Regions from separate parts of the Marinobacter salarius genome, predicted to be linked through region 2. Evidence: riboswitches for the same ligand, from Rfam matches in the RefSeq annotation. Region 2 holds a riboswitch; the other holds the start of a gene.
What was found. Region 2 has a riboswitch for cobalamin ahead of R1T46_RS17135 (TonB-dependent receptor plug domain-containing protein). Riboswitches for the same ligand answer to the same signal wherever they lie in the genome.

Region 1 (3,415 bases), 1.9 Mb from region 2:
GGCATGTTCTTTATTGCCAACGGGCTGTTGTCGATGATCAGCGACAATGTGTTTGTAGCCACCGTTTATATCAGTGAAATCAAACAGGCGCTGGACGCCGGCAGTATCGACTACGAGCATTTCCAGGAGCTGGCCATCGCCATCAATACCGGCACCAACCTGCCCAGTGTGGCTACCCCCAACGGCCAGGCCGCGTTTCTGTTCCTGCTGACATCCGCAATCGCCCCGCTGGTACGATTGTCTTACGGGCGGATGGTTGTGATGGCGTTTCCCTATACCATCGTAATGGGTGCGGTGGGCCTGTTTTGCGTCATCAATCTGGTTTGACCAAGCTGACATCGCCATACCAGGCGGTGGCAGATGCTCCGGTGTTGTCGGAATCCGACATGATGGCGACGCCCACCAGCTTCGGTGGCTCGCGGTCAAAGGCTTTGCGGTAGTCCGCAACGATATCCCGCTCCACCGTGACCCATTCGCCTGTGTTCGCCGTCCCGGAGTTCACAGCTACCATCATCGTGGTATCGGTGAACGGGTTGGCAACGATTTCGCCAACCGGCAGCCGGTTGGCCCATATGTAGTTCAGCGCATTGCCCGGCAGTTCCTCCCCGAACACCACTTCCACGGTCTTGCGTTTGGCGCGCTCGAAAAAGCCGGCTTCGTCCGGCTCGAACTCAAAGGCCACGTAGATTCGCGCAGGGTAGTCATCGCCCTCCTTTTTACGGGCGTTTCCCTGCTCATAGACGTTCGACACTTTCCACCGCCAGCGCAGGATCAGTGAATCCCCGGGTTCGACGGACACCCTGGCTATCAGCCCGGAGGCACTGTTGTCCGTGGTGGCCTTGACCACCTGCTCGCCGTTGTCGTCCGTCAACTGATAGCGACTGTGGCGGTCTATCTTCGGAAACTCCATCGGTTCCCAGCCATCTTCCAGGGACGTTATGGCCGAAAACGCGGTGATCAGAGAGTTTTCCGTGCTGTCAGCCTGGGCCGAAGCGGCCATCAATGAAAGTGCGAGGGCGGCCGTCAGGTATCTCGGTAGCGGTGTCATGGGGTGCTCCTATGGGTTTGTTTACTGACCGGTAACCGTCGAAAAAGTGCCTTGTTGTGATTTATCTTAGCCTATATAGTGTTTATATCCTTGGCTTAGTACCAGATATAGTGATCAAAGGCTGATCAATCACAGATCGCCCTCGTCACGATGATCGTGGTACCGGGAATCCGGTGAGACTCCGGAACTGACGCGCAGCGGTATTGGGGAACGAGCGTGGCATAAAGACACTGGCGAATGCCGGGAAGTCGCCACGCAAGGCCGAGCCAACAGGTTCACGCCCCTGAGTCCGAAGACCTGCCAGGGAATACAACTGCACCTTCGCGTATCAAGGTGAGCAGATCGGTTTTGCGTTGTCTCTGTTCAGAGCAATGCTCGCCCCTGCGTACGCGAAGGTCTTGGCATAAACGCGTACTCAGGAGAACCGACATGTCCACTGCTACCCTGGCCGAGCCCGGCCAATCTGCCTCAACCAGCACTGCCTCCCTACAGGTTATTAAACGTAATGGCGCCCTGGTTGGATTCGACGCCAGCAAAATCAGTGTTGCCGTGACCAAAGTGTTTCTTGCCGTCGAAGGCGATGAAGCGGCAGGCTCGGCCCGTATTCACGATTCCGTGGAACAGGTTACCCATCAGGTCATGCAGGCCATCAGCCGACGCTTGAAAGCCGGCGGCAAGGTGCACATTGAAGATATCCAGGACCAGGTGGAACTGGCGCTGATGCGGGCGGAGGAGCAGAAAGTGGCCCGCGCCTATGTACTCTACCGGGAGGCTCATGCCCAAGAGCGGGCCAGCCTGGCGCCGGTGGAGGCCCATCCCACGCTCACGGTGAAAAAAGCCAACGGTGAGGCCGCGCCGCTGGATCTGGGGCTGATGAAAGTCCAGGTGGAGCGTGCCAGCCAGGGATTGGAGGGCATCGATGGCGAATCACTGGTGGAAGGGGCGCTGCGGAACCTGTACGACGGTATCGCTGAGGAGGAGGTGCTGTCTGCGCTGATCATGACCGCCCGCGGCCGCATCGAGCAGGAACCGGACTACAGTGCCGTAACTGCTCGTCTGCTGCTGGAACAACTCAGGCTGGAAACCGCGGCCGCCTTGAGCCTGCCCCTAAGTTTGCCGCTGGCGGAAATATACCCGCAGGCCCTGAGCACCTTCATTGAGCAGGGTATCCACTACGAACTGCTCGACGAAGCCATGGCGGCGTTTGACCTGGAGCGGCTGGGTTCTGCCCTCAAGCCGGAGCGGGACCACCAGTTTGGTTTCCTCGGCCTGCAGACTCTCTACGACCGCTATTTCCTCAACTGGAAAGGTGACCGGCTGGAGTTGCCCCAGGTTTTCTTCATGCGCGTGTCCATGGGCCTGGCGTTGCAGGAAGATGACCCCAATGCCCGGGCCATTGAGTTCTACGACCTGTTGTCATCCTTCGACTACATGGCCTCCACGCCGACCCTGTTCAACAGTGGTACCCGACATTCCCAGCTTTCATCCTGCTACCTCACCACCGTTCAGGATGATCTGGAGGGTATCTATGGTGCCATCCGCGACAACGCCATGCTGTCCAAGTGGGCCGGCGGCCTGGGTAACGACTGGACGCCAGTCAGGGCTTTGGGCTCCCACATCAAGGGTACCAACGGCAGCAGCCAGGGTGTGGTGCCATTCCTGAAAGTGGTGAACGACACGGCGGTGGCGGTGAATCAGGGCGGCAAGCGCAAGGGCGCCGTGTGCGCTTACCTGGAAAGCTGGCACCTGGATATTGAGGAGTTCCTGGAGCTACGCAAGAACACCGGCGATGAGCGTCGTCGTACCCACGACATGAACACCGCCAACTGGGTACCGGACCTGCTGATCGAGCGCATGCGCAGTGATCAGGACTGGACCCTGTTCTCGCCAAACGACACTCCGGACTTGCATGACCTCTATGGCAACGCATTCCGGGAGCGGTACCAGGAATACGAGGCGATGGCGGCCATGGGCGAGATTACTCTGTTCAAGACGGTGTCCGCCAAACAGCTCTGGCGCAAGATGCTGACCGTGCTGTTCGAGACCGGTCATCCGTGGATCACCTTCAAGGACCCCTGCAACCTGCGCTCACCGCAGCAGCATCGGGGCGTGGTGCACAGCTCCAACCTGTGTACCGAGATCACCCTGAACACCAGTGCGGATGAAATCGCCGTGTGCAACCTGGGGTCCATCAACCTGGCGGCCCATGTCCACAACGGTGAGCTGGATGTCCAGCGCCTCGAACGCACGGTCAATACTGCGGTCCGCATGCTCGATAACGTGGTCGACATCAATTACTACGCAGTGCCCCAGGCGAAGAGTTCCAATTTCAAGCATCGGCCCGTTGGTCTCGGCCTGATGGGCTTT
Region 2 (3,415 bases):
CGCTGCGCCGTGGCGTATTCTCTGTCCAGCACGTTGTCGACCGTCAGATTGGTGGTCCAATGGCTGTCGATTTCCCACTTTGCCCGCAGATCCCAAGTGACAAAGCCGGCGAGGCGCTCTTCGTTTTCGGCATCGTCGTAACGATACCCCTGGCCCTTAACAGTGGTTCCCAACGACACTCGGCCGAAGTCCCGATCCAGGTCCACCCGGAACTGTTTCGCGCTACGGCGACGAATTCTATTGTCGGTCTCACGGTCGCGGGGGTCGGTTACCGAGGCCCCAGCCTGCACGGTCCATTCGTCCAATTCCAGGCCAGCACTCAGCTCAACCCCCCTGATGCGTGCTTCGTTAACATTGAATGGTGCGAACCGACCGTCCCTAAAGACAAATACAATCAGATCATCAGCGTCTGTCTGATAGATCGCGGCATCCCAGAACCAACGGGCGTAATTTCCGCCAATACCAAGCTCCACGCTACCTGCGGTTTCCGGTTGAAGATCCGCATTGCCGAAGTTCGGGAAGTAGAGGTCATTGAACGTGGGCGCCCGGAAAGAAGTGCTGTAGCTCACCCTTACTCTATGGTTGCGATCCATATCGACACCCATGGCGATCGCACCGGTTTCCTCACGACCAAAAGCCTCGTTATCGTCGGCGCGCAAACTCAACTGAAAGTCCGTCGGACCAAAATTCAACAGGGCCTGACCAAAAACAGCGGCGTTGGTGCGGCTGGTTTCGTCAAAGTCGGTGGTGCTGTCTACTTCATCCATCAAGAGTTCACCGCCCAAGATGTACTCATGGCGGCCGACACTGATCTGGTTCTCCCAACGGGCACTGCGGGTTTTGGTATCGAAGGTGCTGTCACCAAATTCGTCCCGTGTATCCTGCTCATCAATGGATTCGGCTAACAGGATACGGCTCCGCCAATAGTCGCTGATGGGCGCGTCCAGACGAACACCAACGGTTTGGATAGCAAAATCTGTATCACCGCCCTCGAACTCGGTATTGCCCTGGGCACGCATGAGGACAACGCCGGCTTCCCCACCGGAGTCGAACTGGTGAGCAACGGACGCCAGGGCTGAGGTGTTACGAAAGCCCTTGTCTTCGCCCCCTTCAACAATGGCCGTGCCGTCAGTTTCCAGATGGCTTGCGCTCAGGCTGTATGTCATCCGGCCTTCAGTACCGGCCGTCCCGGCCACATACTCCTGGGTATTGAAGTTGCCACCGCCGGCCTGAACCCATCCCTCGCGGCCCTTTTCGGCGCTGTGGGTAAAGGCCTGGATAACGCCGCCCACGGCATCGGCTCCGTACAGGTTACTGCGGGAACCCCGAACAATTTCTACCCTTTCCACCATTTGCGGCGGGAAATACTGCCAGGCAGCACTACCACTGGTGGCCGAGCGCAAACGAATGCCGTCCACCAGGAAAACCGTGGATTCGCTGCCAGTGCCCCGGGTGTAGACACTGGTGTTCTTACCGAACGAGCCGTTGCTGGTGATATCAATGCCGGGTTGCCCCATCAGCAGCTCGTCGAACGTTTGAGGCTGCAAACGTTCGATCGCCTCTTCATCAATCACAGTGACCGATGAGTCACTTTCGCCCCGGGTCTTCGGCCCAAGCGTGGCCGTCACGACAATGGGGTCAAGTGCCGAGACCATTACCTCTTCGTCGGCTAGCGCACTGGAAACTGGCAGGAACACAAGGGGGAGACCGGAAAACAGGACCGGCAAAGACTTCGGACAACTCATAATCAACACTCGCTGGCAAACCACGCGCACCCGCGTGATGGTTATTGTGTTGCGGAGTTTGAGTATGAGATTGGGGAGGCAGGATACGAGTCAAAGTACGGGTGTGAGACCGACGCAACTCTCCCACCGCCGTCGCCCTCCGCAACTTCCGGTGTGCATTCAGGCCGGTCTCCGGGCTTGCGAGTGGATCAGCCTGTTGGACTGGTCCGGGGCAATCACCTTCCCATGCATGATGCACAGTGGCTTTTTCGATTGCCTTTAGCTCGCTTACCGTTGCGGGGGCAGCGTCGGACTTTAACCGACTTCCCGTTTTACGCTTTCCGGCGGGGATACCGCAAAAAAGCGTTACCTGAACACGGTGTTCATCGAATCGGGCGCCAAACTAGCAGCCCTTATGTGCTAAATCAATACAGACGGCTTAAATACAGTGCCTGCTCTAACCGCGTCCATTCCGGTTCTGAGCCGGGCAATCCAAACCGCAGTGCAGCAGGATTCTCGAACCCCCGCACGAGGATTCCCCGCCGTGCGAGTTCGCCTGCAATGTCCGCCGCCCGGCCATGCCGAACGTATCGAAAGAGCGCCGTTCCTGCGGCTCCTTCAAGGCCATGCCGCGACAGGCAGTCCGCCAACCGCTGGCTTTCACTGTGCAGCCGCTCCATCGTCGCGGCCTGCCACTGATCGTCCGCCAGTGCCTGGCCCATGATAAATCGCGCGGGGCCACTGATTGACCAGGGCCCGATCATTGCACCCAATCGGCGAACAATCTCCGAGTCTCCCACCGCGGCTCCGGCCCGCAGGCCCGCCAGGCCGAAAAACTTACCCAGGGATCTCATGACGACAAGACCGGGTCTGTCGGTCGCATACCCGACACTGAGCTCTGGAGTAGCATCGACGAACGCCTCGTCTACAATCAGCCACCCACCACGACGTTGAAGCCGCTGATGCCAGCTCAGCAACCGGTCCGGATCAACAACCTGGCCAGTGGGATTATTTGGATTGATCCACACCAGCACGTCCAGTTCATCCAGCCAGCTTTCGTCATCATCCTCTAGCTGATCATTGCCAATCTCGATAACCCGATGGTCGGCAGAAGCCCAGTTGTGGCCATGCTCCTGGTAACCCGGAGAGGGCACACCTACCCGGCACGGCTTTCGTAAACGGGGCAAGTGCATGATTGCCGCCTGGCTACCAGCCAGGGCCATACATACGGCGCCCTCCGGTGCACCCACCCATTGTCTGATGAGTGGCTCCAGACCATCGTCCGGCTCCGGCAGGCGACGCCAGACCTCTTCCGGGATCGCCGAAACAGGCCACCCACTCGGATTGATACCGGTGGACAGGTCCAGCCATTGATCCAGAGGGATGCCCCACTTCTTCGCGGCGGCGCGTAACCGGCCACCATGTTCCAGCGGCAACAAATTCACGCTTCAGTACCCTGCTCGTGGGCCAGCATTATTTTCCCGGAACCCAAAGCACGTCGTCCTTACCCTGGTTGTTGGCGTGTCTGGCAAGGACGAACAGCAAATCAGACAGCCGATTCATGTATTCCAGCACCAACCGGCTGATGTCCTGCTCTTCCTGTAGCTGAGCAATGATGCGCTCAGCACGCCGCGTTACCGTGCGGGCATGGTGAAGGTGCGCAGCCGCAGCGTTTCCCGCAGGCAGGATAA

Region 1: another riboswitch for cobalamin. It lies ahead of R1T46_RS04385 (ribonucleoside-diphosphate reductase subunit alpha); the one in region 2 lies ahead of R1T46_RS17135 (TonB-dependent receptor plug domain-containing protein).

The regions. Positions count from the first base shown of each region.
Region 1 is NZ_CP136693.1:952,920-956,334, forward strand. Features, by position in the region: gene nhaB (sodium/proton antiporter NhaB) at 1-327, shown strand, start outside; gene R1T46_RS04380 (DUF3047 domain-containing protein) at 314-1,048, opposite strand; cobalamin riboswitch at 1,174-1,368, shown strand; gene R1T46_RS04385 (ribonucleoside-diphosphate reductase subunit alpha) at 1,478-3,415, shown strand, end outside.
Region 2 is NZ_CP136693.1:3,684,472-3,687,886, forward strand. Features, by position in the region: gene R1T46_RS17135 (TonB-dependent receptor plug domain-containing protein) at 1-1,745, opposite strand, end outside; cobalamin riboswitch at 1,890-2,097, opposite strand; gene cobD (threonine-phosphate decarboxylase CobD) at 2,150-3,169, opposite strand; gene R1T46_RS17145 (cob(I)yrinic acid a,c-diamide adenosyltransferase) at 3,198-3,415, opposite strand, start outside.